Azospirillum brasilense: one gene and its partner. The protein of the gene in region 2 interacts with the protein of the main gene of each other region in a pairwise test. Links are inferred from orthologs where the notes say so. Each region holds a gene or a part of one and is shown on either strand. Other genes may lie near its edges.

What was found. Proteins that work in one complex are often made in the same cells at the same time.
Region 1: the proteins of D3869_RS05320 (region 2) and D3869_RS19225 interact in binary tests that used the Escherichia coli proteins (3 or more experiments, as listed by UniProt). The link is inferred for Azospirillum brasilense from one-to-one orthologs.

What each region holds. Positions count from the first base shown.
Region 1 is NZ_CP032346.1:1,127,097-1,131,501, forward strand. What follows is about bases 1-2,997. They hold D3869_RS19225 (sulfate/molybdate ABC transporter ATP-binding protein), read right to left. Parts: upstream 2,021-2,997; coding sequence 980-2,020; downstream 1-979. Other genes in these bases: D3869_RS19220 (hypothetical protein), read right to left, coding at 1-771; cysW (sulfate ABC transporter permease subunit CysW), read right to left, coding at 2,034-2,894; cysT (sulfate ABC transporter permease subunit CysT), read right to left, coding at 2,884-2,997. Outside these bases: more of cysT, read right to left, coding at 2,998-3,717; D3869_RS19240 (sulfate ABC transporter substrate-binding protein), read right to left, coding at 3,775-4,405. UniProt on the Escherichia coli protein: Part of the ABC transporter complex CysAWTP involved in sulfate/thiosulfate import. Responsible for energy coupling to the transport system.
Region 2 is NZ_CP032345.1:1,082,548-1,086,922, reverse strand. Bases 1-2,968 are described here. They hold D3869_RS05320 (glutamate-5-semialdehyde dehydrogenase), read right to left. Parts: upstream 2,141-2,968; coding sequence 860-2,140; downstream 1-859. Other genes in these bases: D3869_RS05315 (c-type cytochrome), read left to right, coding at 2,322-2,968; D3869_RS05325 (nicotinate-nucleotide adenylyltransferase), read right to left, coding at 140-757; rsfS (ribosome silencing factor), read right to left, coding at 1-83. Outside these bases: more of D3869_RS05315, read left to right, coding at 2,969-3,200; D3869_RS05310 (sulfite exporter TauE/SafE family protein), read left to right, coding at 3,308-4,051; D3869_RS05305 (HAD family hydrolase), read right to left, coding at 4,071-4,375. UniProt on the Escherichia coli protein: Catalyzes the NADPH-dependent reduction of L-glutamate 5-phosphate into L-glutamate 5-semialdehyde and phosphate. The product spontaneously undergoes cyclization to form 1-pyrroline-5-carboxylate.

The DNA.
Region 1 (4,405 bases), on a different replicon or contig from region 2:
GTCGGACTGGAGGAGGTGAGTCCCCACCGTGCCGGCGAACAGGGCCACGGGAAGGACCAGAAGCGCGGCGAAGCGCAGGGCGTCGCGCCCGAGATTGGCGAGCGTCAGCGGCTTGCGCCCCTGCCCCACATACTTCACCGCCTCCACCGCGAACAGGCAGAGCAGGAAGGAGCCGAGCACGATGGCGTGGGCGAAATAAAGGAACAGCGCGCAGCCCATCCCCACCGGCACCTGCCAGCGCCGTCCCGCCAGCGCGATCCACAGCGACAGCCCGACCAGCAGGAAGCCGAGGCCGAGCGAGAAGCTCATGAAGCCGCCGATCAGCGTGGCGTTGTAGATGAACAGCGCGCCGCACAGCGGCCACAGGCTCCACCGCCCGAACAGCGTGCGGTTCAGCAGCATCGCCCCGAACAGGGTCAGCAGCCCGGCCAGGGCCATGTAGACGCGCCCGGCGACGTAGAGCGGCAGCACGCTGGCGAGCGGCAGCATCACCGCCTCCATCAGCAGGTTCGGGACCGGCGTCAGGGAGGCGGTGTAATGGTCGGCCAGGAAGGGATCGGACCGGTAATGCAGCAGCACGTCCACCCGCGCCAGATGGTTCGGGTAGTCGAGCAGCGGCGGCATCTCCACCAGGATGAGCGGCAGAAGCAGCAGCGCCAGGATCACCGGCAGCACGAGCGCCAACGGCGGCGACCAGGCTCCGGCCCCGGCGTCCGTCCGCAGGGCGGCGGCGCCGGGGCCGGTGGCCTGCGACAGTCCTGAATGGTCCACCGGTGCCTCCTGCATTTGGTGCAATGCGGAAGGCTCAACACATTCACCGTCCGCATCGCCAGAAGGCAATAGCGTTACGAGTCGGCATTGGACTTAGTCCGTGGCCCGGACGGGGCAGACTCCATGGCCCGCGAGAATCCCGTTCGCATGAGGCGGAGCGCCCGACCCGCCCCTTTTCGCGGGTAGGCCGGGCGCCATCCGCAGGCCGTCAGGGCTGCGGGAAAACGCGGGCGCGGTCGATGTGGACGGCGCACTGGTCGCCAAGGCGCAGGCCCAGGGCGGACAGGCGCTCGCGGTCCATCTCGGCTTCAAGCGGCAGGCCGGCGAGGTCGATCTCGATCCGCGCGTCCGGCCCCACCACATGGATTCCCGACACCCGGCCCGGCCCGCCGGCGCTGGGGCTCAGGCCCAGATCGTGCGGGCGCACATAGGCGATGGCCGGGCCGCGGACCGTGCCGTCGGCGGGGATGGACAGCGCCCCGTTGGCCGTCCGCGCCACCCCGTCCGCCACCACGCAGTCGAAGCGGTTCACCTGCCCGAGGAACTCGTAGACGAAGGCCGAGGCCGGACGGTCGTAGACCTCCGCCGGGCTGCCCACCTGCTCGATCCGGCCCTGGCTCATCACCACGACGCGGTCGGCCAGCTCCAGGGCCTCCTCCTGGTCGTGGGTGACGAAGACGGAGGTGATGTGGATGTCCTCGTGCAGCTTGCGCAGCCAGCGCCGCAGCTCCTTGCGCACCTTGGCGTCGAGCGCGCCGAACGGCTCGTCGAGCAGCAGCACCTTCGGCTCGATGGCCAGCGCGCGGGCCAGCGCCACGCGCTGCCGCTGCCCGCCGGAGAGCTGCGCCGGGTAGCGGTCGGCGAAATGGGCGAGCTGGACCAAGTCCAGCAACTCCATGACGCGCCGCTTGATCTCGGTCGAGGTCGGGCGCTGGCCGCGCGGCCGCACCTTCATCCCGAAGGCCACATTCTCGAAGACAGTCATGTGGCGGAACAGCGCGTAATGCTGGAAGACGAAGCCGACCTGCCGCTCCCGCGGGGTGAGGCTCAGCGCCTCCTCCCCGTTGAGCAGGAGGCTGCCGGAGTCGGCGAACTCCAGCCCCGCCATGATGCGCAGAAGGGTCGTCTTGCCCGACCCCGACGGGCCGAGCAGGGCCAGTAGCTCGCCCGAGCGGACTTCGAGGTCCACCGCATCGAGCGCGCGGAAACTGCCGAATTGCTTGGTGATGCCGGAAACCTGGATCGCCATGACGTGCGTCGCCTCAATGCCGGGTGGCCGCCAGCTCAGCCCCGAAGCGCCATTCCAGCACCGACTTCACGACCAGCGTGACGAGGGCGAGCATGGCCAGCACCGAGGCCACCGCGAAGGCAGCGACCAAATTGTATTCGTTGTAGAGGATCTCGACATGCAGGGGCATCGTGTTGGTCTCGCCCCGGATGTGGCCGGACACCACCGACACCGCGCCGAATTCGCCCATCGCGCGGGCGTTGCACAGCAGGACGCCGTACAGCAGGCCCCACTTGATGTTGGGCAGGGTGACGCGCCAGAAGGTCTGCCAGCCGGACGCGCCGAGCACCAGCGCCGCCTCCTCCTCCTCGTTGCCCTGCTCCTGCATCAGCGGGATCAGCTCGCGGGCGACGAAGGGGAAGGTGACGAAGACGGTGGCGAGCACCAGCCCCGGCACGGCGAAGATGATCTGGATGCCCTGCGACTTCAGGAACGGCCCCATCAGCCCATGCAGCCCGAACAGCAGCACGTAGATCAGACCGGAGATCACCGGCGACACCGAAAACGGCAGGTCGATCAGGGTGATCAGCACGTCCTTGCCGCGGAAGTCGAACTTGGCGATGCACCAGGACGCCGCCACGCCGAAGAGGAGGTTCATCGGGACGGCGATGGCCGCGACGATCAGCGTCAGCTTGATCGCCGCCACCGCGTCCGGCTCCATCAGGGCCGCCCAGTAGGCGTCCGTGCCGCGGCGCAGCGCCTCGACGAAGACCGCAACCAGTGGCAGCACCAGGAACAGCAGCAGGAAGGCCAGCGCCGTGCCGATCAGAAGCCCCTTCACCCAGCGGCTGTCGGCCAGCGCCGGGGTGAACCCGACGGTTTTCTTAACGAGCATGACGCGCCCTCATCCAGGCTTGCAGCAGGTTCAGGGCCAGCAGCAGCACGAAGGACGCCATCAGCATCAGCACGCCGACCGCGGCGGCGCCGGCATAGTCGTACTGCTCCAGCTTGATGACGATCAGCAGCGGAAGGATCTCCGACAGGCCGGGGATGTTGCCGGCGATGAAGATCACCGAGCCGTACTCCCCCACCCCGCGGGCGAAGGACAGGGCGAAGCCGGTCAGCAGGGCCGGCAGGAGCGCGGGGAACACCACCCGCCGGAAGGCCTGCCAGCGCGTGGCGCCCAGCGCCGCGGCGGCCTCCTCCTCCTCCGGCGGCAGGTCCTGGAGTATGGGCTGCACGGTGCGCACCACGAAGGGCAGGCCGATGAAGGTCAGGGCGATGGCGATGCCCAGCGGCGTAAAGGCCACCCTCAGCCCGAACCATTCCATCAGCAGGGAGCCGATCCAGCCGTTGGGCGCGTACAGCGCACTGAGCGCGATGCCGGCCACCGCGGTGGGCAGGGCAAAGGGCAGGTCCACCAGCGCGTCGACGATCCGGTCGCCGGGGAAGCGGTAGCGCACCAGCACCCAGGCGACAATGAAGCCGAAGACGGCGTTGACCGCGGCGGCGGCCAGCGACAACCCGAAGCTGACCTTGAAGGCGGACAGGACGCGCGGCGTCAGCACCGCGTCCCAGAAGCCCGACCAGCCCAGCCCGGCCGCCTTCAGCGCCAGCGCGGCCAGCGGCAGCAGGACGATCAGGGACAGATAGGTCAGCGTGAATCCCAGGGTCAGCCCGAAGCCGGGCAGGACGCTGGGTTTCCGAAGAACGCTCAACACCGTGCCCCCCGAATTGGGGAGCACGGCGTCGCTGGTGGTTGCCGCGACCACGGGTCAGCGGCCCTTCTGGTAGATCTGGTCGAAGACGCCGCCATCCGCGAAATGCTTCTCCTGCGCCGTGCGCCAGCCCCCGAAGGAACCGTCGATGGTCACAAGCTTAACATTCGGGAAGCGATCCGCATACCGCGCAGCGACCTCGGGCAGACGCGGGCGGTAGAAGTTCTTCGCCGCGATCTCCTGCGCCTCAGGGGTGTAGAGGAAGTTCAGGTAGGCTTCCGCCGCCTTGCGCGTTCCCTTGCGGTCGACCACCGAATCAACGACCGCGACCGGCGGCTCCGCCAGGATCGACAGGGACGGCACGACGATGTCGAACTTGTCGGCGCCGAACTCCTGGAGCGACAGGAAGGCCTCGTTCTCCCAGGCCAGCAGCACGTCGCCGAGCTGCCGCTGCGTGAAGGTGACGGTGGAGCCGCGGGCGCCGCTATCCAGCACCGGCACGTTCTTGAACAGGTCGGCGACGAACTGCTTGGCCTTGGCCTCGTCGTTGCCGTTCTTCTCCAGCGAATAGGCCCAGGCCGCCAGATAGTTCCAGCGCGCCCCGCCCGAGGTCTTCGGGTTCGGGGTGATGACCTGGACGCCCGGCTTCAGCAGGTCATCCCAATCTTTGATCTGCTTCGGGTTGCCC
Region 2 (4,375 bases):
TCGGCCTGATCGTCGTCCAGGGACTTCTCGACGAGCGCCTTCAGTTCGTCCGGCTGGGGAACGGGAACGGGCGCGGGCCGCACAACGGGCGCGGCCGGTTCGATGAACGTGTTGATGGTACCTACCTCGCGATACAGGGTCACGACCCGCTGGCGCGTGCCCGGCGGATCGCCGTCGCCGAAGCCGGATGCAGCGGGTTGCGGAGGAAAATCCAGGCCGGTGTTTTCGAACCGGCCAACCCCTTGGCCTTGTGCATGCTCACCCGGCGACGGGCATAGCGCTGAGCGGCCATGCCACCAAGCGCTCCCATAGAATAAGTTGGACGGGCGAGAACTGCAACCGGCACCAGCCGGAAGATGCGCGTCCAATGCCGCCAGCGGGGGATTTGCCGAAGATTGTCCGCCCCCATCAGCCAGACGAAGCGCGTTTTCGGGAAGCGCCGCTTCAGCTTGGCCAGCGTGTCGGCGGTGTAGCGGGTGCCAAGCTCGCGCTCGATGGCGGTGACCCGGATGGCCGGATGGCGGGCGGTGCGCCGGGCCTCCTCCAGCCGTTCGGCGAGCGGTGCCATGCCCCGCACCGGCTTCAGCGGGTTCTGCGGGCTGACCAGCCACCACACCTGATCCAGCCCCAGCGCCTTCAGCGCGTACAGGCTGATGTGCCGGTGCCCGGCGTGGGCCGGGTTGAAGGAGCCGCCGAGCAGCCCGATGCGCAGGCCGGCGTGGAGCGGGCCGGCGTAGCGGTGGGGGGGTGGTTTCACGGTACCCCCACCCTAACCCTCCCCCGCTTCGCAGGGGAGGGGATTGACTCCTCCCCCTGCAAAGCGGGGGGAGGTTGGGAGGGGGGCTCGTGGATGGACGTGTTACGGCCGCGTCTGGCCATCGCCGCGCACGACATACTTGTAGCTGGTCAGCTGCTCCGCCCCCACCGGGCCGCGGGCGTGGAACTTGTCGGTGGAAATGCCGATCTCGGCACCCATGCCGAACTCGCCGCCGTCGGCGAACTGGGTGCTGGCGTTCCACAGCACGATGCCGCTGTCGATGCGCTGGAGGAAGCGCTCCGCCGCCGACGGGTCCTCGGTCACGATGGCGTCGGTGTGGTGGGAGCCGTGGCGGTTGATGTGGTCGATCGCCCCGTCCACCCCGTCCACCACGCCGCAGGCGATGATGGCGTCGAGATACTCGGTGTCCCAGTCCTCCGCCGTCACCGCCGTCACGCGCGGGTCGGCGGCCTGGGCGGCGGCGTCGCCACGGACGGCGCAGCCGGCGTCCAGCAGATCCTTCACCAGCACCGGCAGGACGGCGTCGGCGATCCGGCGGTCGACCAGCAGCGTCTCGGCGGCGCCGCAGATCGAGGTGCGGCGCATCTTGGCGTTCATCACCACCTTGCGCGCCTTCTCCGGGTCGGCCCCGGCGTCGACATAGACGGTGTTGTTGCCGTCCAGATGCTTGATGACCGGGATGCGGCTCTCCTCGGCGATGCGCTGGATCAGCGACTTCCCGCCGCGCGGGACGATCACGTCGATGAAATCGCGCATGGTCAGCATGTGGCCGACCGCCGCCCGGTCCGTGGTCGGGACGAGCTGGATCGCCGCCTCCGGCAGACCGGCGGCGCGCAGGCCGTCGGCCAGACAGGCGGCGATGGCGCGGGATGAGCGGATGCTCTCCGAGCCGCCGCGCAGGATCGCCGCGTTGCCCGACTTCAGGCAGAGGCCGCCGGCGTCGGCGGTCACATTGGGGCGGCTCTCGTAGATGATGCCGATCACGCCCAGCGGCACGCGCACGCGCTGGATGGCCAGCCCGTTGGGGCGGGTCCATTCGGCGATGACGCCGCCGATGGGATCGGGGAAGTCGGCGATATCCTCCAGCCCCTTGGCCATCGCCTCGATGCGGGCGTCGTTGAGGGCCAAGCGCTCGATCATGGGGCCGGCGAGGCCGCGCTCCCGGGCGGCGGCGACGTCCGCGTCGTTGGCCGCCTGGATCTCCGCCTTGCGGGCGCGGATCGCGGCGGCCGCCGCCCGCAAGGCCTGATCCTTCGACGGGCTTGGCACGGTCGCCAGCTCCGCCGCGGCGGCGCGGGCGGCGCGGCCGAGGGCGAGCATCTGATCGTGCAAGGCGTCGGTGGTCTCAAGCAGGGCGGACATCGGTCTCACTCCAGTGGCGTTCGCCAAACAAAAAGGGCCGGAACCATAGCCCATCCCGCGGCTCCGCGAAAGCCATGGCGGCTAAGCCGAATTGCTGATCGGTGTACTCAACAATCCGTCTGTGCCGCGGCCGATTGCGGGGGTAGCGTGGCTTTCCGCATCATCGGTGAGGGAGAACCCCATGGTCCGGCCCATGGTCCGGCTTGTCCGCCGCGGCAGCGTCGCCGCGTGCCTGATGCTGTCCGGCATGATCGCGACGGCCTGGGCCGAAACGGCGCTGGAATCGCCTGTGGAACGGGGGCGCGCCCTGGTCAACGGAATCGTCGCCTGCGGCAACTGCCACACGCCGCAGGGGCCGGGCGGTCCGGTGGCGGGACGCGAACTGGCCGGCGGGACGCCCTTCGTCGAGGACCCCTTCACCGCCTACGCCTCCAACATCACGCCGGACCCGGAGACGGGGATCGGGCGCTGGACCGACGAGCAGCTGATCACCGCCATCCGCGAGGGCAAGCGCCCCGACGGCAGTCTGATCGGCCCGCCGATGCCTTTCGGCTTCTACCGCGGCCTGTCGGACGGCGACCTGCGCGCCATCGTCGCCTATCTGCGCAGCGTTCCGCCGGTGCGGCATTCTGTCCCGAAGTCGGAGTACCGCATGGCGCTGCCCGCCGCCTACGGCCCGCCGGTCGGGACGGTGGCGGAGGTGCCGCGTACGGACCCGGTGACCTACGGCGCGTACATGGCCGGGCCGCTCGGCCACTGCATGGAGTGCCACACGCCGATGCTGCCGGACGGGCGGCTCGACATGACCCGCATGGGGGCCGGCGGGCGCAACTTCACCGGGCCGTGGGGCAACGCGGTGTCCCGCAACATCACGCAGGACAAGGAGCACGGGCTGGGCGGATGGACCGACGCGGAGATCGGCAAGGCCATCACGGAGGGTGTACGTCCCGACGGCAGCCGACTGAGCCCGCCGATGGGCTATCACTATTACAAGTCCATGAGCGACGGCGAGCTGGGCGCCCTGGTCACGTACCTCCGTACGCTTCCCCCGACCCGCTAGACCCCACCGGCCGTACGTGAAATACCGCACCGCCGAAAACGCAGTACCGTAAGCGTCGCCGAGAAGGCATAGTCCGCGGGCTTTTCCACCCGCCGGACCGTGGCCCCATGCTGACCCTGCTGCTGATCGTCTCCGCCTTCTTCGCGGGCGTGCTCAACGCCGTGGCCGGTGGCGGCAGCTTCCTGACCTTCCCGGCGCTGATCATGGCCGGCGTGCCGCCGCTGAACGCCAACGCCACCAGCACGGTGGCGGTGTCGCCGGGCGCGCTGGCCAGCGCCTACGGCTACCGGCGGGAGTTGGGACGGATCAAGGAGGTCAGCCTGCCGGCCTTCCTCGGCGTCAGCCTGATCGGCGGGCTGCTGGGCGCGCTGCTCCTGCTGTGGACGCCGCAGCGCGTGTTCGAGGCGGTCATCCCCTGGCTGCTGCTGTTCGCGACGGTGCTGTTCGCCTTCGGCCCGAAGGTGTCGGCCTACATCCGCCGCAACTTCAAGGTCGGCCACAACACGGTGCTGATCGTGCAGTTCTTCATCGCCATCTACGGCGGCTATTTCGGCGGGGGGATCGGCATCCTGATCCTGGCGACGCTGGGCGTCTTCGGCCTGACCGACCTACACGCGATGAACGGGCTGAAGGCGCTGGTCTCTGGCTGCCTCAACGCGGTGGCGGTGGTGGCCTTCGTCCTCGGCGGCGCGGTCTACTGGAACGAGGCGTTGATCATGCTGGTCGCCGCCATGGCCGGCGGCTACGCCGGGGCTGCCGTCGCCCGGCACATCCCGCCGCCGATCCTGCGCAAGTTCGTGATCGTCGTCGGCGTGGCGATGACCGTCTATTTCTTCATCGTGAAGGGCTGAAGCGCCCAGAGGGCGGCGGTCAGTCCGCCGCCATGCGCTCCGCAAGGCCGCACAGGCCGTCCCAGTCCAGCTCCGCCGGGTCCGTGACCACATGGTCCGCGGCGTCGAACAGCAGGTCGGCGTGCTGCGGCCAGGCGATGGTCAGCATGCCAGCGGCCTTGGCGGCGCGGGCGCCGGTCGGGCTGTCCTCAATCACCGCGCAGGCCGCGGGCGGCACGCCGAGGCGGGCGGCGGCGGTCAGGTAGGGCTCGGGGTCCGGCTTGCCCTTGGTCACGTCGTCGCGGCTGAGCCCGAATAGGAAGTGCGGGCTGCCCATGTGGCGCA